Regions from separate parts of the Shewanella sp. QJM3NY_23 genome, predicted to be linked through region 1. Evidence: predicted binding sites of a transcription regulator. Region 1 holds the regulator's gene; each other region holds the start of a gene.
What was found. The regulator MetJ, encoded in region 1, represses methionine synthesis genes. The targets are predictions, from matches to a motif close to TAGACGTCTAGACGTCTA.
Positions count from the first base shown of each region.

Region 2: a site for MetJ is predicted at 2,728-2,745, ahead of msrA (peptide-methionine (S)-S-oxide reductase MsrA). Genes of this name have one in related genera too.
Region 3: a site for MetJ is predicted at 2,756-2,773, ahead of metK (methionine adenosyltransferase). Genes of this name have one in related genera too.
Region 4: a site for MetJ is predicted at 2,822-2,839, ahead of metH (methionine synthase). Genes of this name have one in related genera too.

Region 1 covers NZ_CM149657.1:506,861-512,309, forward strand. Annotated here, with positions in the region: gene AC0VXX_RS02415 (DUF3373 domain-containing protein) at 1-830, opposite strand, end outside; gene AC0VXX_RS02420 (c-type cytochrome) at 880-1,209, opposite strand; gene traF (conjugal transfer protein TraF) at 1,788-2,810, shown strand; gene AC0VXX_RS02430 (sulfite exporter TauE/SafE family protein) at 2,866-3,594, opposite strand; gene metJ (met regulon transcriptional regulator MetJ) at 3,701-4,015, opposite strand; gene metB (cystathionine gamma-synthase) at 4,239-5,405, shown strand; gene AC0VXX_RS02445 (bifunctional aspartate kinase/homoserine dehydrogenase II) at 5,425-5,449, shown strand, end outside.
Region 2 covers NZ_CM149657.1:2,078,976-2,084,424, forward strand. Annotated here, with positions in the region: gene AC0VXX_RS09415 (alpha-ketoacid dehydrogenase subunit beta) at 1-99, opposite strand, end outside; gene AC0VXX_RS09420 (thiamine pyrophosphate-dependent dehydrogenase E1 component subunit alpha) at 103-1,281, opposite strand; gene astE (succinylglutamate desuccinylase) at 1,486-2,529, opposite strand; gene msrA (peptide-methionine (S)-S-oxide reductase MsrA) at 2,827-3,306, shown strand; gene AC0VXX_RS09435 (glutathione S-transferase family protein) at 3,790-4,446, opposite strand; gene AC0VXX_RS09440 (hypothetical protein) at 5,079-5,449, opposite strand, start outside.
Region 3 covers NZ_CM149657.1:3,187,178-3,192,626, reverse strand. Annotated here, with positions in the region: gene AC0VXX_RS14145 (SDR family NAD(P)-dependent oxidoreductase) at 1-688, shown strand, start outside; gene AC0VXX_RS14140 (flavin reductase family protein) at 827-1,459, shown strand; gene metK (methionine adenosyltransferase) at 1,558-2,712, opposite strand; gene tkt (transketolase) at 3,276-5,270, shown strand; gene epd (erythrose-4-phosphate dehydrogenase) at 5,408-5,449, shown strand, end outside.
Region 4 covers NZ_CM149657.1:3,222,987-3,228,435, reverse strand. Annotated here, with positions in the region: gene metH (methionine synthase) at 1-2,729, opposite strand, end outside; gene AC0VXX_RS14325 (histidine phosphatase family protein) at 3,057-3,662, shown strand; cobalamin riboswitch at 3,812-3,982, shown strand; gene AC0VXX_RS14320 (ABC transporter ATP-binding protein) at 4,136-4,930, shown strand; gene AC0VXX_RS14315 (FecCD family ABC transporter permease) at 4,930-5,449, shown strand, end outside.

The DNA of each region.
Region 1 (5,449 bases):
GTGATCTCGCCTAAGTTGTAACCTAAGGTGGCGCCATCGAAGTTAAAGTTGACTAAGTGACCTGATGGCGTGCCGCCGCGCTTCTCGTTTTCCCTGTAATGTGATGGTGGGCCATAGGTTGAGGGGCGACGACCGATAGAAAGATAGGTGTTGGTGCCACCGATGTTTTTCCAATCGAAGTAGGCGCGCTCGACTCTGAGCCAATCACCGCTGGTATTGCCACTACTACTGCCATCCATGGTGAACGAGCGCCATGAATCAAATACTTGGGTGCCAGTCGAGTCCCCCCAGTTTTTATACATGCTTAATCGAGCTGAAAAGCCAACGTTGTCCCATACTTTGGCTTTTAGATTGAGTCTGAGGCGGGTGGTATAGAAAATATCGTTATCGATATCTTGTACCGATTTGGGCGCCAGCACATAAGGCATTACTCCCTGCAACATGCCATTTTGGAACGCACTGGCTAATTCAGGGTTGGCGCTTAACATCTTGCCTAATGGCGAGTTGGCATCGTTTGGCATTCCAAAGGTGCCAGACATGGCTTTTTGGCCAAAATCATTGAAGTCAACTTTGATGGCTGGGTTCCAAGTGACATTTTGATAATGCAATGAATGAGCCTTGGTACGAAAATCTCCTGTGAGTTGGATTCTATCCAGTGCTGTGTGGCGCTCATTTTTGTCTACGCGGCTATTAATATCGTCAATTTCTTCTGATAGCTCAGCTAGTTGCTGTTTTAAGTCTGCCAGCTTTTGTTGTTCTTGGTCGGCACTGTACGCGCCGCCAGAAAAGGCTAATGCATTGGCAATTAAAATCGATAGTAGTGTACGCATCTTTGTCTCTCCGTCGCGCGAGGTGCGCAGTAGATGGGCTTAGTGAGTTTTAACCGCAAGTCTGTGGTTGATCGGAATCTGCCGCATGGTCATAAAGAAACTGCTGAATATCCAAGCGGTCTTTTTCGGAGAGTTGCTCAAAAACCTCAGGCTTAACCTTGTGTTGATCACGTTTAAAATAGCGATCCCACTGGCTCATGGTTTTACTCATCGGAGTGATTTCACCGCCCGCATCGCCTTTGCTATGGCAGGCTTTACACTCTTTCTTGTAGAGGTGTTTACCTTTTTTCGGGTTACCGCCATCTACGGCATAAACTTGGGCGCCTAACGAGAATGTGAACATGATGCACGTTGCAATTTTTACTATGTTTTTCATCATCTTTCCTTAATCACCACCCGTGGTGATTTTTTATTAAACAAAGCGGGTGTTTGTTGTTAAAAAGTTTACTAAAGGAGTCGAGATGTGAGTTTGAGGTTGATCACCTTTACAATAAAAATCTAATTGATAAAAATATCATTGATATTAATCTAATTGATGTGATTTAAGTTTTTGTATTAAAAGCCTTTTGTTGTTTGTTGTTTTTGCGGGGATGAGGTGTTGGCTATCAATTACTGGTGGAGGTGAATCACACTTTAGTAGTTAAACATCTGCTAAATAATGGCTGTAATGTTAATGAACTTGTTATCGCTAACGCTGTGATTGTCGTCGAAAGGGGGCGTTATTTTTGGGAAATACGTCGCGATGGGCAGTATTTTGATCTTATCAGCCATAGTGGATTATCGAGCATATTTACGCAGCAGAGGCTGGGGGAGTAAAGGTTAAATACGGGCTAAATATCAGTATTTTTACTTGCCATATCATCTAGCACTTAAGAAATGAACTATCTTTAACAATCGAGCGTACTAATCTTTCAACACGCTTAAAATGACCATTATTCGGAGGGGGGAGAAAAGGGAATGAAGTGCCTTAGCATAATAGTGTTAATCACGCTGATGAGTCTCACTAGGTTTTCCTTTGCCGAGCAGCAATATGATGGTGTACATAACTCTGCCTTAAACAGTTCACACGTTGCCGTAAGTCATCAACATGGAGATCTCTTCAATCATCCTGTCTTGTCAGTGTTAGATGCGACTAAAGAGGCGCGGGGGATTGCATCGCCGCAAGCAGAGAGAACCTCTGCGACACAAGGTACATCGATTGTCTTGCCGACGGTGCAGATGCCAATGACACTGTTTCATAAGACTTATATCGAGGCGGTAGGTGTTGCAGATGCGATTCAAAGCAATTTAGACCATTTTGATGTTAACAATCCTGCAAATGTTTCAGAGTTAGGCTCTCTCGGGGCGTTGGTGTCGGGGGGAGTGTCTGATGTTGGCGTTGTATTGAGTTTTCCTCTATCAATTGTCAACATGCCAATATCGGTTGGGCTCTCGCCCAAAATACAGCGTATCGACACTTACAATTATGTAGTTAATGCGAATAACGTGACTTTTGATAGTGGTAATGATTCCCCCTATCGTAATGATGATACGGTATTTAATCTTGATGTTGGTGTGGTAATTAAGCCTTTTAATGGGCTAACCGTTGGCTTGTCTGGACGCAATTTAATCGACCCAAAACAACAGAGTGTAGAGTCATTAGGGCGGCAATTTACTTATCGAGTTGAGCCTTTATATACTGCTGGGGTGGCTTATGATTGGGCTGCACTTACCCTAACAAGTGATATCGATTTGAATGCTCATCAAGGTTTCGATGAAGTGGTTAGTACACAATATTGGCGCTTCGCAGGGGAGCTAAAAACCACGGATTGGTTGGCGTTACGTGTGGGTTATCGCCACAATTTAAACAATACCGCAATCGACCTGTATTCGGTTGGTACAGGCTTTAGTATTGGTCGCACCTTTAATCTGGACTTAACCGGGCTGTTTGGCAGTGATGATGCCATTGGGGGCGTGATCCGAACCTCATATCATTTTTAGTGATTATCTTGTTTGCTGATTTTTATTCCCTTTTACGGACACCTATTTGAGGTCGTTACGTTAGTTCTATAATCGATTTTACCGCTAAGATCAGCGCACTTGTACTGCACAATATCAGGGTAAGGCGTTGGGTTTTTTGTTTGTCGATGCCGCCGACAATACGATTAGCAACTACAAAGCCTAGCAGGACCGATGGTAGCAATAGCATTGAAAGATACAGATGACGCAGTGTGAGTAATCCACTGAAAGCCAAAATGATTAAGGCGATCATTGAGCTAAAGATGAAGAAGGCTGACAAGGCTGCGCGAAACTGTTTGGCGTCTTTTCCCGAGAGTAAAATAGCCATTGGCGGTTCACCAATGGCAGCGATATTACCAAAGATCCCCGACAATATGCCCGCCATAAAAAGATTACTGCGATTTATGGGGAGACGTAGCTTGAATAGGCTCAGAACCACGGCTAGAGCCACAATGATTGCAATGGCTAATCCCAATACTGGTTGTGGTGCTAGCAATAATAAGGTTGCGCCTAATATTCCGCCAGGGATACGCCCCAGTAAAGCATATTGTAAGCCGTTAAATTCCAGTGCGCGCCTCTCTCTTAGCAGGGTGAGTAAGGCGATAGAAAAGCCCATCATAATGACAGGTGCGGGCACTAGGCTTGGGTCGACGAGATAGAGTAACGGCGAGGCGACAACGGCTAAGCCAAAACCGATCAGGCTTTGGGTTAGGGCGCCAATAAAGATGATCAGCGACGCTAGGCCAAGGATCATGGGATCAATCATAAGTTCAGGCACTATACCACCAGGGGTTGCAGTGTGTTTAGACGTGATAAAGAGGAGGGATCGCAGTGCGATCCCTCTTTAGCAAAACAGGATAGGTAAAGTCGATTTACTCGACGTCTTCCCATTCGATGCCCATCTCAGTCATCAGCTTTTTCACTTCGGCTGGAATACTGTCGGGTTTGTCTTTTGACAAGTCATCATCATGGGGTAAAGGTTGGCCAGTATAAGCATGCAAAAAAGCTTCACAAAGCAATTCGCTGTTTGTAGCGTGGCGTAAGTTATTCACCTGACGACGAGTGCGTTCGTCGGTTAAAATCTTAAGCACCTTGAGGGGAATAGAGACAGTGATTTTTTTCACTTGCTCATTCTTCTTACCATGTTCAGCATAGGGGCTGATATAATCGCCATTCCACTCAGTCATTGACTCACCTGTTAATTCTCAAATTCGGGGCAGATTTTATACCCTTACCGGGTACAGTCAAATTATTGCCTCTAATTTTTGTTAATTGCAAATAGATTTCTACATGTTTGGACGTCTAAACGTCTAAATATGTTGACGCTACCGCTTGCCTTAGGTACATTTAGACGTCCAGACATCTATAAAGTATAGATGACTGCCGCCGATTTAACTTTAGGAGTAAAAGATGACTGAGCGTAAATTAGCCACGGCAGCTGTGCGTGGGGGGATAGAATCCGATACCCAATATGGTGCCGTTGTACCGCCCATCTATTTGTCGACCAATTACTCCTTTGATGGCCATCAACAACCGAGAGATTTTGATTATAGCCGCTCGGGTAATCCGACTCGCTGTATTTTGGCTGACGCCATAGCGGAGCTGGAACGTGGGGCGGCAGGCATAGTGACATGCACTGGCATGGCGGCCATCACCTTAGTAACCAATTTACTGGGGCCCGATGATCTACTCGTGGTGCCGCACGATTGCTATGGCGGCAGCTATCGACTATTTACCCACCTCGCCAAGAAAGGGGCATTTAAACTGGCAGTGGTTGACCAAACGAATGCCGCTGCTTTGGCAGACGTTATTGCTCGCCAACCTAAAATGGTCTGGTTAGAAACCCCTTCGAACCCATTACTGCGCGTGGTCGATATCGCAGCGATTGCGAGCCAGAGCCATGAAGTGGGGGCGCTAGTGGTAGTCGATAACACCTTTTTATCGCCTATCTTGCAACAACCTCTGTTGCTCGGCGCTGACATAGTGATCCACTCAACGACTAAATATATCAACGGGCATAGCGATGTGGTCGGCGGCGCGGTTGTCGCTAAAGATGCTGAAGTGGGTGAGCTGTTACATTGGTGGTCTAATACCTTAGGGTTAACCGGCTCAGCCTTCGATAGCTATTTGACCCTACGCGGCTTAAGAACAATTGCGGTGAGAATGCGTCAGCATCAAGCCAACGCACAGCAGGTGTTGGCTTTGCTAACCCGTCATCGCGCCGTTGATAAGGTCTATTATCCTGGTTTGGCGGGCCATCCAGGCCATGAGATCGCGTTAAAACAGCAAAAAGGTTTTGGTGCCATGCTCAGTTTTGAGTTAAAAGGTGGCGAAGCAGAGCTTATTGCCTTTTTAAATGCGTTAGAATACTTCTCTTTAGCCGAAAGCTTGGGTGGAGTAGAGAGCTTAGTGGCGGTTCCTGCTACCATGACCCACAGAGCGATGGAGCCAGCGGCTCGTTTAGAGGCAGGGGTGAAAGATACCCTTATTCGTTTATCTGTTGGGATTGAAGATGGTGACGATCTGGTGGCAGATATTCAAGCGGGTTTAGATGCGGCTATCGCGGTAAGTTGTTAAAGGTATTGAGGAGCAAAAAATGACACGATGTCATTTGCATAAAT
Region 2 (5,449 bases), 1.6 Mb from region 1:
GTGGCCTACATCTTCACCAAACAATACTGCTTTCTCGTCGGTTTCCATTGCAATGGTCAAGGCATCATTGATGGCTTGTAACATATTGATCTTTGCCACGATTTAGACTCTCCCTGCACTATTTGGATAGGACTCTGGATATTTCTTAATATGCTGTTTAAGATTTTTGAGTTGCTGTTCGAGACGCGGCGTTGGCGTGTCATACACATCGGTTATCAGTTCATCTATGGTCACAACAGGCAGCTTCTCTGCCACTTTAACCGAGGCTAACACCTCTTGACGATATTTGTCATACAGTGCGCTGTCATCGCTTTCGGCTAGCCAACCTTTATTGATCATCCACAATTTAAAGCGCTGCACGGGATCATGCTGTTGCCACTTCGCCTCTTCCTCTTTGGAGCGATAGCCAGAGGGATCATCAGACGATGAATGTGCGCCTAAGCGATAGGTCATCGCTTCAATGAGTACTGGCGCATTATGCTCTAACGCATAAGCTCTGGCTTGCTGGGTAGCGGCAAGCACAGCTAACATGTCGTTACCATCTACGCGTATGGTGTGCATACCATAGCCCACCCCTCGGCTAGCAATACCATTGCCGGCAAACTGCTCACTGGTCGGCGTTGAGATGGCATAGCCGTTGTTACGGCAGAAGAAAATCGTCGGCGACTTGAGCACGGCGGCCATATTCAGTCCGGCGTGAAAATCTCCTTCAGAGGCGGCACCTTCACCGAAGTAACAGATAGCAACATTACGTTTACCCTGCATTTTAAGGCTATAACCGACCCCTGTGGCCTGTGGTATTTGCGTCGCCAGTGGCGATGAAATGGTTTGATAATGCAAGGCACTGCTACCATAGTGAATCGGCATTTGACGGCCTTTCCCCAGATCTTTTTCATTACTGAACATCTGGTTCATAAACTGCTCGGTGGTAAATCCACGGTAACGCAGCGCGGCATGCTCACGGTATTGCGCTAAGATAACATCTTCATCATCGAGCGCCGCGACACTGCCAACGATAGACGCTTCTTCTCCGGTGCAGGTCATATAGAAGCTGATGCGTCCTTGACGCTGTGCGCCTAGCATGCGTTCGTCGAGTACTCGGGTGAATACACAAGTGTCATGAATTTTTTCAGCTAATGCTTGGTCAATCACAGGTAATACTGCTTCTTCAAACGTGGTGCCGTCTGCTTGAAGGATCTTTAAAATCGGGATTGACAGCGAATCCTTATCAAGAAAGCTGACCCTATGGACAGTTTCTGTCGTGCTCTTAGTGTTGCTCATACTATTCTCTTATCAGCTGAGTTTTCTTGTTATTTATTTGCTAGCGATTGAGCATAACACTCAATCTCTGGCCTGTATTATCTTCACACGTGAGGTTCAAATTACGTTAACGTAAACTACCTATCAAGCCCAACATGTTTAAAGGAACTAACTAGCATCTAACATTGTTGTATATTTAGCTTTACAATCCTGTCGAGCGTGGCCTTAACTAACCTGATAGCCCTCTGCGGGCACCAAACAGAGCACGGTTCTTTGCCCGACGGGCACATTGGCATTAGGAAACACGATAGACTCTAATGCAGCATCAACCTTAATCTCTGCACCGCCCTCTTTTGCCAGTACATAACCTTTAGGAAACGCGGTAAAGTTCTCCACGTCATTGGTAAACGTAAATTCAAAATCGTCATAACGCTTATTAATAGAGCGATTAACTTGGTAAAGGTTAAGCTGAGTGTTATCAAATGCGGGCAATGCCAAAGGCTCACCTTTAATCAATTGAATTAACATTGTTTTTAACGCAATAAAGCGTGTCATATCATTTTGACCCATCGGCATAACCTTGCCAAGTTCGATAGTAAAAGCATGGGCTTGATAATTATGAGCAGAAAAGTAACTAAAGGTGGTGGTTGGCTCGTGGTGAAATAACACCGTCTTAATACCACAAGCGGCTAAAAACATCAGTTGTTCACCACTATAAGGCGCACCTTGACGATAGGGATAAATGGCAAATTTTTCATGCTTGGAGCCACGAATAGCCGTGTGTAAGTCATAGTGATATCGCGGCGAGTTAGGCTGACCGCCAGTAAAAAAGCGATCGACATAACGCTCAAGCTTCTTGGCTCTCACACGCTCGGCATTGATAAGCCCTTGCCCACTGGAGTGTGCCCCACTAAAAAGCCGGTTGAGGTTTTCTTCGACAAAACGGGTGCCATTTAAAATAGCCGCAGGATTACCGATTAAGAAAAGTAACCTTTGCTGCGTGATGAGTTGGCCGCAGAGTAACTGAGTGATCAGCGTGTTACACAGTTCAATGGGTGCGGTTTCATTACCGTGTATGGCACTGGACAATACAATATTTTTGACTGGTGCATCGCCGCTAGACAACGGCTCAAATGCTATCACCCCGGTATCCCAAATATGTACGCGGGTGTGTTCGCCTATGGTAAAGGTAAACGGCTCTGGGATAGATTTTGGATTTGCGAGGGTAAATTGCAAAAAGTCATTCGACAAATTTAGTGCTTGTTGCACACAAAACTCCTTACATTATTCATACCTTACAGACCATGTTGATCTGCTGTAATAGGCATGACTCCTTGGATTTATTAGTATTATGTTTATCAAGGGCTGATAGTACCATTTAACGGATCAGACAGCCATTTGTCACCACACAATAACTCAGTAACCGGTAAATTAAACTTGCATTCTCATTAAAGCCATCACACAATAAAGCCATCTAGACGTCTACAGTGGTTGCAGGGTGATACTGAGAATTTCATCCTTACCTGCTAATAGGCATATATCAATTAAAAGTCATGAGGTGTACAGATGGCTATAGCCACATTTGGTGCTGGTTGTTTTTGGGGTGTAGAGTACTTTTTCAGACAAATTGAAGGGGTGACAGCGGCAACCTGTGGTTACATGGGCGGTGACGATAAGCGCACCACTTACGAACAAGTCAAACAAGGCAATAGCGGTCACGCTGAAGTGGTTCAGATTGAATATGACGAACACCAAGTCAGTTACCAACAACTTTTAGCCGTATTTTGGTCTAATCACAACCCGACCATGCTCAACATGCAAGGCGGTGACATAGGTCATCAATATCGCAGCGCGATCTTTTTTTATGATCAGCAACAAAAAGCGGCTGCAGAGCAATCGAAACTTGCCTTAGCGCGAAGTGGAAAATGGGGGATGCGCCAAATTGTCACAGAAATCGTGCCAGCGATGGCGTTTCACCGCGCCGAAGAGTACCACCAAAACTACTTAGAAAAGAATAATCTACCCAGTTGTCACTTGACCTATTAAGCCACGATTAATCACGGCAATACTTAAGTAATGTTAAAACTAATCAGGCTATTTTTAACGCGGCAATGGGCAATACTGGCATGTAGCCTGCTCAGTTTTTGTGATGAACGACTTGGGTTAAATGGCTTTTTATGCAAAGCTGTTCATTAATGTAACAAGCACTTTTATGCAACCCTCTCTTTTAATGTCTGCAACGTTATATCAAGTTTGTGTGCCTTATAAAAAAGCCGCCAACCCATTATAGGTTGGCGACTTTTACTAATCAGTCGTCATCTAATCAATCTATGTCTCATTGGACCATTACTCATTCATCACATCTGAACAGCCACTCATGCGTCGCAGCGTTTTATGTGACGATTGACTGCATGCGACTAATTTATAGGCCTTAGTATTTATAGGCCAGTATTTATAGAGCTTAGTATTCACCGCAGTTAAGTCAGTTTAATCTCAGTTTTCATCAACAAAACTGGATCTACACCAAACCTATGCCGTTATTTTTGCAATAATACTTTGCTCGCCGGGTAACATGGCTTGCATCGATGCGCGCGCCTTAACCCGTAAATATAAAGCACTTAAATATGGCCAACGCGTCGCATCTATCGTCTCGCCAGCGTGCTCCATATTAACCATCTGACAACTGAAAGCCAGATCCGCTAAGGTGAGCTTTCCTGCGACAAAATAATCGCTACCCGCTAACTGTTGCTCAAGGTAATCGAAATGAGCAGGCAATTTTTCTGTCAGTGTTAACTGTACTGCAGCTTCGTCACACTCTTTCCCCATACTTTTACTGAGAACACGCTGCGCAAACACACTAAAGGTTGTCAGAGGTGCTAGTTCGTCATCGGCATATTTAGCTAACCAGCGCACGCACGCATTTTGCTCAGCATTATCACCCAGTAAGCTCAACGCTTGTGGATACTGATCTTCGAGATATTGGCAGATCACGCTCGAATCGGCCAAAGTGAAATCTCCCACTTTAATCGCTGGAATACGGTTGAGTGGGTTTATCTCTTTATACCAAGACGGCTGATCAAACGGCGAAATTATCTCTAATTGATAATCCAACGCCTTTTCCGCCAAGCACAAACGTACTTTACGCACAAATGGCGACAGCGGCACACCATAGAGTATCAGGCTCATTGTAAATCCTCAGTTAATTTAGAATTAGTTAATTTAAAAAATGAGCCATGCTATACACCTTAAGCCACGAACACAAGACGCAGTAATCACATCGGCTTCACCACTAAAATAACAAAAAGCCATATCTTTTGGTGCATCTTAAAATTGGATGGGGACGCCTTAATCCTAAACCATATAACGCCGCATTAAAGTGTAAGAACACGCCCACAAAGGCACGGTAAACGGCACGGCTACAACAATAATAAGGGGTCTTAGATACACGTTTGAGTTTAGCGAGAGAGCGGCATAAAACCTCCTGGTTTCATGCTCAATCAAAGCTTAGTCAGAGGCTAATGTCTATAAGCGGTTAGGCAGCAAAATTTTGCAGCATGAGATATCTAGAAGTGAAGCATACGAGGTGATTAAGGTATTGAAAATATTGAGTTGCTTATAAAAAACTAATTGGCTAGCGTTGCTAAGGGATAGTTACGGTTAGCCTAAAGTGTCATTTAAGATCCGGACCTAAACCAGCGTGAACTCTCGCGCCGCTATTTACTATACAAAGGTATCACTTCAAGTAAGCTCGGGCTTGTTCAACACTCGGGATAAGGACGCAGCTGCGCGCGGCCTATCCTTATTTGTTATGTTTCGCCCTACAACGACTCACCAACTTCCCAAACGCACGCTACACAAGATACAGGTTTAACATATCTATTTTGTTTAGTATCGAACGTTACTTTATGAAGTGACTTTACTTGATAATTTGGTAGACATTCAATATGCGCTTGGCGACCATCGTCAGGTAATTGATAGTTAAATACGTCAACTAAAGCGCAAAATAATCGAATACACTTTTTTTCTTTGATTCGACCAAGTTTTTCAATGTCATTTTGATAGGCTGTAGTTGTATCTCGCAACTTAAATTCAATCGCTATTGTATAACCAGAATCCAATTTAAAAACTAAATCGGTGGGTCCGCCATTTTTAAGATCGTATTCCCTATACCATTCAACTTTTGTTTCAC
Region 3 (5,449 bases), 1.4 Mb from region 1:
TATCAGTCGCAGCCATGGACATGATGCCAACACCGACCATCATAACATTGGTCATCATCATGGCCGTGGCGAGGCGATTCACCCTTCAAGCGGTCACCATAGTCTTGAGTATTACCGCTGTGACAATAGCGATAGCGCCATCGCAGGGGTAATCGCAACGCTGATGAGCCGTCAGGTGCGGGTCACTCGGGTGTACATTTTTAACGGCGTGTTGCATCAAGCGGGTCTGAGCCCAGAGAAACGTCTAGAGGAGATAAGCGCCGAGTCGATGCAAACCCTGTTTCATATTAATAGCGTTATCCCCATGCTTTGGCTCAAGCATCTATTGCCGTTGGTGAAAGGTCAAACGCCCTGCGTGGTGACTGTGTTGAGCGCCCGCATCGCGAGTATTAGCGACAATCGTTTAGGCGGTTGGTATAGCTACCGCGCCTCAAAAGCTGCGCTGAATATGTTGTTGCAAACGGCGGCAGTGGAGTACGCCAGACGGGCTAAGAATGTCGCCTTGTTGGCGTTTCACCCTGGGACAACCGACACCGAACTATCCAAACCATTTCAACACAATGTCGCTAAAGAGAAACTCTTTACCACCGAATTTGTCAGCCAGCGTCTGCTTAAGGTTAGCTCCGGCCTTACGCCATCACCCCAAGCTTATTTTATCGATTGGAATGGGGCGACTATTTCGTGGTAAGGCCGTTATTACTTAGCGTTAGGGTTTTATCGCGTGAGGGTTTTATTGAGCCATTGTTGTCTATCGCCAATCTAAATAACCAATCTAGGTAACTAATTTAAGTAAACAAGTCTAAGTAAACAAGGAAGATATTCTGTAATGCATATTAGTCATGATTCATTAAGCCAATTAGAGTGCCGTTACCGCGCGCAGTTAATCAATAGTTTGTCTGGGTTTAAAAGCGCTAACCTTATCGGTACCCAAGACGCTTTGGGGCGCACTAATTTGGCCATCATTAGCTCAGTATTTCATTTAGGCGCCGATCCTGCGCTGGTGGGGTTTATTAGCCGTCCAGATACGGTGCAGCGAGATACCTTAGCTAACATTATTGCCACCGGCAGTTACACCATTAATCAGGTGAATAGCGATATTTGGCAGCAAGCGCATCAAACTTCGGCGCGCTACGACAGCGGCCAGTGTGAATTTAATGAGGTGGGGCTGACCCCGTTGCATCAACCACAAGTGGTGGCGCCCTTTGTGGCCGAGAGTCGATTAAAATATGCTGTTAAGTTAGAAAGTTATCAAACTATCGAACTAAACCAAACTCTGTTAGTGATAGGCCGAATTACCGATATTTGGCTCGATGACGTGGCGCTTAAGCCCGATGGCAGTATTGACATTGAAAGCTTAAATACCGTCTGCGTATCGGGTCTCGATTGCTATCATACGACCGAGCGATTAGGGCGACTGAGCTATGCTAAGCCAGACAAGCCGTCGGTTATCATCGATTAATGTGCGTAGGCTGTGACAAGATTCAGTCACAAAGACTGCTACCAAAAACAGCCACAAAAAAACCGCCATATGGGCGGTTTTTTATGAGCTTGCTGCGATTATAGCTTAGCGTCGGCGCGAAGGGCGTCGGCTTTATCGGTGCGCTCCCACGGGAACTCGTTACGACCAAAGTGACCGTAAGCCGCAGTGGCTTGATAGATTGGGCGAGCCAAATCTAACATTTCGGTTAGGCCGTATGGGCGCAGGTCGAAATGCTGACGAACCAGCTTAATCAACACCTCTTCAGACACTTTACCAGTACCGAAAGTTTCAACACTGATAGAGGTAGGCTCAGCTACACCGATAGCGTAAGACACTTGGATCTCACAGCGATCGGCAAGGCCAGCGGCAACGATGTTCTTGGCCACATAACGCGCCGCGTATGCTGCACTGCGGTCAACTTTCGATGGATCCTTACCAGAGAAAGCCCCACCACCGTGACGCGCCATTCCGCCGTAAGTATCGACGATAATTTTACGACCCGTTAGACCACAATCGCCGACAGGACCACCAATCACAAAACGGCCTGTTGGGTTGATGAAGTACTTAGTATCTTTGGTTAACCACTTAGCGGGCAGCACAGGCTTAATGATGGTTTCCATCACGCCTTCAATCAGATCTGGCTGGCTTACGCTGTCACAGTGTTGAGTAGACAGGACTACCGCATCGATACCAGCAATGCTGCCATCGCTGTTATAGGCAAAAGTGACCTGACTTTTCGCATCTGGACGTAACCAAGGTAGGGTATTGTCTTTACGCACTTCCGATTGACGCTTAACCAACTTATGCGAGTAAGTGATCGGGGCTGGCATCAATACGTCGGTTTCGTTGTTGGCGTAACCAAACATTAACCCTTGGTCGCCAGCGCCTTGCTCTTTAGGATCGGCGCGATCAACACCTTGATTGATATCGGGCGACTGTTTACCGATGGCATTAAGTACGGCACAAGAATCGGCATCAAAGCCCATATCTGAGTGGGTATAGCCAATTTCACGCACGGTTTTACGGGTGATCTCTTCGATATCAACCCAAGCCGAGGTGGTCACTTCACCGCCCACCAAGACCATGCCGGTTTTAACGTAAGTTTCACATGCCACGCGCGCCTTAGGATCTTGCTCTAAGATCGCGTCGAGTACCGCATCAGAAATTTGATCGGCGATTTTATCTGGATGACCTTCTGAGACCGACTCAGAGGTAAACAAGTGCTTTGCCATAATGGAAAATCTCGTCTGTAAACAATTTGATTCTGTAGAAGTATCTACATCTAGACGGCTATTTTAGTGGAAATCACGCTAGATAACACCCCTTTCGATAAAAATTGTGGGGTAAAGCGCAGTAAATCATGACTTGCTCAGGCTGGCAGTAAAGATATGCCTGTAGGTAACAAGCTGTAATTCATCATCTATTTATCGTTTTTTTATGGTTTTACCCGCGACTTACAGGGCGTGATTTTTTGCGCTATCGCCGCGCAGTTATTGCATGAGACGCTGCGAGTCATGACGTAGTGTTAGGCATTTTGCTTAAAGATGCTTATTAAGTGTTAATAATGGGTTTGCAAAATGGAGTAAAAAACGTGCAAGCGCTAAATGTCACGTTAACGGATATACCCAGATTGACACATCGGCTCTACTCCTTGGGCCTGCATTTACGGGTTCTACAGCTTAGATCGGGTTAATCTGGGTAATTTGGCGAATTTTATTTGCGTCCCATCGCCTAGTAGGGGAAAATATGCGTCCACAATTGCCCGCAAAATCCCCAATAATAAGCAGGAGAGAGCATGTCATCTCGTAAAGAACTCGCAAACGCTATCCGTGTGTTAAGTATGGATGCCGTTCAAAAAGCCAACTCAGGTCACCCAGGTGCCCCAATGGGAATGGCGGATATCGCTGAAGTGCTTTGGAATGACTTCCTTAAGCACAACCCGACTAACCCAAACTGGGTTGACCGCGACCGCTTCATCTTATCTAACGGTCATGGCTCGATGCTGATTTACTCTTTGCTGCACCTTACTGGTTACGCACTTCCCATCGAAGAACTGCAAAACTTCCGCCAGCTTCACTCTAAAACCCCAGGTCACCCAGAATACGGATACACTCCAGGTGTTGAAACCACCACAGGGCCGCTAGGCGCGGGTATCAGTAACGCGGTTGGTATGGCGATTGCGGAAAAAACCTTGGCGGCGCAGTTTAACCGTCCAGGTCACGACATTGTCGACCACTTCACCTACTGTTTCTTAGGGGATGGTTGTTTGATGGAAGGCATCTCACACGAAGCTTGTTCATTAGCGGGCACCTTAGGTTTAGGCAAGCTGATTGCATTTTGGGATGACAACGGTATCTCTATCGACGGCCATGTTGAAGGCTGGTTCACCGACGATACACCTAAGCGTTTTGAAGCCTATGGCTGGCATGTGATTGCCGATGTGGACGGCCATGATAGCGAAGCGATTCGCAGCGCAATAGAAGAAGCTAAGTCAGTCACTGACAAGCCAACCATGATCTGCTGCAAAACGATTATTGGTTTTGGTTCTCCAAACAAATCTGGCAGCCACGACTGCCACGGCGCGCCACTAGGCGATGCCGAAATCGCCGCTGCACGTGAGTTCCTTGGTTGGGAACACGCGCCATTTGATATCCCAGATAACGTCTATGCGGGTTGGGATGCTAAAGACGTGGGCGCCAGCAACGAATCGGCTTGGAATGAAAAACTGGCCGCGTATGAAGCTGCATTCCCTGAATTGGCGGCAGAATATAAGCGCCGGGTGATCGATGGTGAATTGCCTGCCGATTTCGAAGCGAAAGCACAAGCCTTCATTAAAGAATGCCAAGAGAAAGGCGAAGGCATTGCTAGCCGTAAAGCGTCACAAAATGCCATTGGTGCTTTTGGCGCTATGTTGCCAGAGCTACTTGGTGGCTCAGCTGACCTTGCGGGTTCTAACTTGACGCTTTGGTCTGGTTCTAAAGGCATTCAAGACGATGCTGCCGGTAACTACATCTATTATGGTGTACGTGAATTTGGTATGAGCGGCATCATGAACGGTATCTCGTTGCACGGTGGTTTCATCAACTACGGCGCGACCTTCATGATGTTTATGGAATACGCCCGTAATGCGGTACGTATGTCGGCGCTGATGGGCATTCAAAACATCTTCGTTTATACCCATGACTCTATCGGTCAAGGTGAAGATGGCCCGACTCACCAACCTGTTGAGCAGCTCGCTAACCTGCGCATGACCCCTAACATGATGGTATGGCGTCCATGTGATGCGGCCGAAACGGCAGTCTCGTGGAAGAATGCTATCGAGCGCCGTGATGCACCAACATCGCTTATCTTTAGCCGTCAAAACCTACCCGCTCAAGCCCGTACCGATGAGCAGTTAGCTAACGTGGTTAAAGGTGGTTATGTACTGCGTGATTGTGCTGGTACACCTGATGTCATTTTGATTGCGACAGGTAGCGAAGTGCAATTGGCACTGGATTCTGCCGCTGCATTAACTGAGCAAGGTAAGCAGGTACGTGTGGTTTCTATGCCATCGACCAATGCGTTTGATGCACAAGATGCGGCGTACAAAGAGTCAGTATTGCCACGCGCTGTAACTAAGCGTGTTGCTATCGAAGCGGCTCACGTTGATTTCTGGCATAAGTATGTTGGTTTCGACGGCGCAGTAGTGGGCATGACCACCTTCGGTGAGTCAGCGCCAGGCGGCGAACTCATGAAATACTTCGGCTTCACCGTCGATAACGTAGTGTCGACCGTTAACGCCTTGTTTTAAGCGTTAGTGTGAGTCGAGGCGTGAGCACCTTAATGGCTCACGCCAGATGGGACGGCTTATCTGGTGTTGATATCAGGTAAGCCGTTGTCGCATCAACAGTATGCGAGCAGGGATAGAGTGAGGAGTCAAGGCGCTTAATGATCAAAGTTGCTATCAATGGATATGGCCGTATTGGTCGT
Region 4 (5,449 bases), 1.4 Mb from region 1:
TCTTGTGAGTTACGCTTGTCGCGCATCATCTGATATTCATCATAGGTGGCATCGATAGTGGCTTGACGCGTCTCATTGCTGATAAGTTTCGATACCATAGGCACGGCGCGTGATGCGTCGGCAATATAGATGGCGCCCGTTGGGGCGTGGGGCGCGATTTTAACCGCGGTATGAATTTTCGAGCAGGTCGCGCCGCCAATGATCGACGGGATAGTAAGCCCCGCCTTATGGAAGGCTTTAACGTTGTGCACCATCTCATCGAGACTCGGGGTGATTAAGCCTGACATGCCGATGATATCGACATTTTCCGCCTTGGCGACCTCGATGATCTTCTCAACGGGGACCATCACCCCAAGATCGATCACCTCATAGCCATTACAGGCCAGCACCACGCCGACGATGTTCTTACCGATATCGTGCACGTCACCTTTAACAGTGACCATCAAGATTTTACCGTTAGACTGACCTTCGACTTTTTCCAGTTCGATATAGGGGTTTAAGTAGGCGACCGCTTTTTTCATTACTCGCGCCGATTTGACCACTTGGGGCAAAAACATCTTGCCCGAACCAAAGAGATCGCCGACCACGTTCATGCCATCCATGAGCGGCCCTTCAATCACATCCAGTGGCCGAGTCGCCTGCTGTCTTGCTTCTTCGGTGTCTTCATCGATAAAGTCGGTAATGCCTTTCACTAGGGCATGGGCAAGACGTTTGCTCACCTCCCAGCTGCGCCACTCTAAATCTTCTTTCTTAGCCACTTGGCTGCCATCACCGCGAAACTTCTCGGCGACCTCAAGTAGTTGCTCGGTGTTATTTGAATCTGCCACTGGGCAGGGCAGGTTTTGCACTACCGCTTCAACGCGCGCTTTTAACTCGCTGTCGATATCGTCATAAATCGCCAGCTGACCCGCGTTGACGATACCCATGTCCATCCCCGCTTGAATCGCATGATAGAGGAACACGGCATGAATCGCCTCACGCACCGGGTTGTTACCACGGAATGAGAACGACACGTTCGATACCCCGCCCGAGATCATCGCGTGGGGTAGGGTGCGTTTGATCTCACGCGTGGCTTCAATAAAGTCGACAGCGTAGTTGTCATGCTCGTCAATACCGGTAGCAATGGCAAAGATGTTGGGGTCGAAAATAATATCTTCTGGCGGGAAGCCCACCTTATCGACTAACACCCGATAGGCGCGGGTACAGATCTCGATCTTACGTGCCTTGGTGTCTGCCTGACCTTGCTCATCGAACGCCATGATGATGGCCGCGGCGCCATAACGTTTAACCAATTTGGCGTGGTGAATAAATTGCGCTTCGCCCTCTTTCAACGAGATGGAGTTGACTATGCCTTTGCCTTGAATGCACTTAAGGCCTGCCTCTATCACCTCCCATTTAGAGGAGTCGATCATAATCGGCACCCGGCTGATATCGGGCTCAGAGGCGATAAGGTTAAGGAATTTCTGCATCACCTCGACGCCGTCGAGCATGCCTTCATCCATGTTGATGTCGATGATCTGGGCGCCGTTTTCTACCTGCTCACGTGCGACGCTGAGGGCGGTTTCATATTCGCCATTTTTGATCAGCCGTAAAAAGGCAGCCGAGCCGGTGACATTGGTGCGCTCGCCCACGTTCACAAACAGCGAGTTGGCATCTATGGTCAGTGGCTCAAGCCCCGACAAGCGGCAAGCCACTGGGATGTCGGGCAGCGCTCGCGGCGCATGGGATATAACCGCCTCGCGAATGGCGCTAATATGGGCCGGTGTACTACCACAGCAGCCGCCAATAATGTTTAAAAAGCCCTCTTGGGCCCACTCACCAATAACGCTTGCCATCTCTTCGGGGCTTTCATCATAGCCACCAAACTCATTAGGCAGCCCCGCATTGGGGTGCGCCGACACATAACATTCGGCAATTTTTGACAACTCTTGCACGTAGGGGCGTAGCTCTTGCGGGCCAAGGGCGCAGTTAAGGCCAATCGACAGTGGCTTAACGTGGCGCAGCGAGTTGTAAAAAGCTTCGGTGGTTTGCCCTGTGAGGGTGCGGCCCGAGGCATCGGTGATGGTGCCTGAGATCATGATGGGCACGCGCAGCTCAAGCTGTTCAAATACCGTTTCTATAGCAAACAACGCGGCTTTGGCGTTGAGGGTATCGAAGATGGTTTCCACCATGATGATATCGGCGCCGCCTTTAAGCAGCGCCTCAATCGACTCAATATAGGCATCGACCAGCTCATCGAAGCTGACATTACGGTAACCGGGATCGTTAACATCTGGGCTAATCGAGCAGGTGCGGTTGGTGGGGCCAAGTACCCCGGCAACATAACACGCGCGCCCCGTTTCTGCGCTGACTTCATCGGCCGCGGCGCGGGCAAGGCGTGCACCTTCAAGGTTAATTTCAACAGACACCTCCTGCATCTCGTAGTCGGCCATGGCGATACGAGTGGCGTTAAAGGTATTGGTCTCGATGATATCGGCGCCAGCGAGCAGGTACTGTTTATGGATATCTTTGATAATGGCTGGCTGAGTCAGTACCAGCAGATCGTTATTACCTTTGACATCGCAGGGCCAGTCTTTAAAACGCTCGCCGCGAAAGGCGGCTTCCTCAAGCTTATGATCTTGGATCATGGTGCCCATGGCACCGTCGAGGATTAAAATACGTGATTCGAGCTGCTCGGTGATCTGCGCTGTTATCTGTCTTATTGGGGTAACAGGGGGTCGGGTCGCCATAAAATTCTACCTATATCCTACTCGATGCATGTTCACTACTGCCGATGCAGTGCGACGAGGGTGTGATCACCCTGCTATTATTTTTAGATGTATAAACGTATAGACGTCTATAGCAATTGCTATAGTAAGCGACTTATTAGGCTTAGGGCAAGTCAAAAGAGTATCAGTTTTCCCCCTCGTTAGCCCAGTGGCTTATAGGCTGTCGCTTAGCCTGTGGGTGATGTTTGTTTTGGCGCAATTGCAGCCGCGGGGCAGTGTGACCCATATTGCATTGGCGCGCCGTCTCGGCGTATGCTGCCACGGCATGACAAATATCAAGGTAAGCCAATGACACAAACGATTTTTTATTTAATGCGCCATGGTCAGTGCGAGGGCGGTAATGTGCTGCGAGGCCGAAGCGACCTGCCTTTGAGTGAGCTGGGATTTGCCCAGATGCAACTGGCCAGTGCGACTAAATTACCCGAGACGATAGATGCGCTGGTGAGCTCCCCCTTAAGCCGCTGCCAAGTGTTTGCCGAGTATTATGCCAATAAACAGCAGTTACCTTACTCAGTTGAAGCGGGTTTGATGGAGATTGATTTTGGCCGCTGGGACGGTGAGGCGCTTGATACCTTGTTTGCTGAGCATAGCGAGGCGCTTAACGCCTACTGGCAAGATCCTTGGCGGGCGCCATTGCCAGGCAGTGAGCCGCTAGATGTCTTTGAGCAGCGGGTCGAGACCTGTATCGAGCAAGTGTTACATAGACACAGTGGCAAAACCCTGCTGCTTGTCACCCATGGTGGGGTTATCCGCCATTTGATGGGGCTGGCGCTGGGGATCCGCGGCGAAGTGGGCTTCTATACCCAGTTAAGTCTCGATTATGCCAGTGTGGTTAAGTTAAGCCACTTGGTCGATAACGATGGTAAAGGCTATTGGCGCTTACATTTGGGTTAATGCCTAAGCTCAGTGCGCGTTAGTTATCAGCGTTTGTCGTCAACCAGCGCGGCAAATACAAAAGGTGGTTTGCCTCTTAGGGGAAATACCGCATAATAGCCAACAATTTTAGGTGTCTAGCATACAGATGACGCCGAGCGTAAGGTGTTGAGCAGCGACTCACTTAACGTGGGTCGAGTAACTCAAACTTAATAGGGAATTGGGGAGTGACCTAAGGTCATCAGCCCAAACTGTGCCCGCAACTGTGAGTGTGTTGAGTAAGGCAATTGGCCTTGTCTGCAACCACAAGTCAGGATACCTGCCTTACGCTATAGCCTAATGACTCAAGCGGGTGACTTGAGGGAGCTAAAGATGAACAACCGACTTGGGGCGTTAGCCCCGCTTGGCAGCGGCAGGTCGACACCTGCGCGGTCGCAACACACTTTACCCTATTACTTTGCGGCTTGGATGATGAGCCTGTGACGTCAATCCCTATGGCGTTATCTGCCCAACACCTTAGTTGGCACGCGGGCGAGCGCGCCATTTTGGCTGATGTCAGTGTCGAACTGCCCCAAGGCCAAATGCTGGGGATCATCGGCCCTAATGGCGCCGGTAAATCCACCTTACTGCGCTGTCTATATCGTTATTTGACCCCAAGCCAAGGGGATATCACCTTATTTGGCCGAGCGGTGGGCGACTTTTCGGCGCGATCCTTTGCCCAGCAAGTGGCGGTGGTGCTGCAAGACACGCCGCACCATTTTGACATGACCACGGCGCAGCTGGTGGCGCTAGGGTTGACGCCCCATAAGGGGGCGTTTTCGCTCACCAGCGACCAAGACAAGCACGATGTGCGCCGCGCCTTAGCCACAGTAGGTTTAACCGCGTTGGCCGACCAAGGGTATGAGCAACTTTCTGGCGGCGAGAAACAACGGGCGTTAATCGCCCGCGCCATAGTGCAAAAGCCCAAGCTGTTGATCCTCGATGAGCCCACTAATCATTTAGATATCCGTTATCAAATACAGATCTTAGAGCTACTGCGTAGCTTAGAGATGACGGTGGTTATCTCGATCCATGACCTTAATTTAGCCAGCGCCCTGTGTGACCAATTGCTGCTGCTCGACCAAGGCCACGCAGTTGCCCAAGGCCGCCCCAATGAGGTGTTGACCGAGCAGCGTATTGCAGAGGTCTTTGAGGTGTGCTGCCAAGTGAGCCCGCACCCACAACACGGTAATCCGCAAATTAATTACTTTTATGGCTACCATAATGTCACCCAAGGGGAGACGCCATGATGCGCTCGTCCGGATTATCGGCCAGCGAGCGCCTTTGGCGCGGCCTGCTATTGGTCACAGGGTTTGGGGTATTAAGCCTAATGACGCCGCTGTTAGCCGCCAGTTTTGGTGCGGCGCATATCGACTTTAACCAAGTGGTCGATGTGGTGCTGGCCACCCTTGGCGGTGAGCGTCCAAGCAGCGTCACCGCCCGCATTGTGATGGAGCTGCGGATGCCGCGCATCGTGCTGGCGTTTATCGCCGGTTTTGGTTTAGCCATCGCCGGCGCCGTGCTGCAAACTGTGACCCGCAATCCACTGGCCGACCCTTATCTTTTTGGCATCTCTTCTGGCGCCTCCTTTGGTGCCGTAGTGGTGCTTACCCTGTTTGGCGGTGCGGGCGCGCTATCGAACGCCTTATCCATATCATGGCTTGGCAGCGTCAGCCTGCCGATGGGCGCCTTTATTGGCGCCAGTCTCGCAGTGCTGATGGTATTGGCCTTGTGCGGCCGCGCCATGAGCACTCAAATCGAGCGCATGC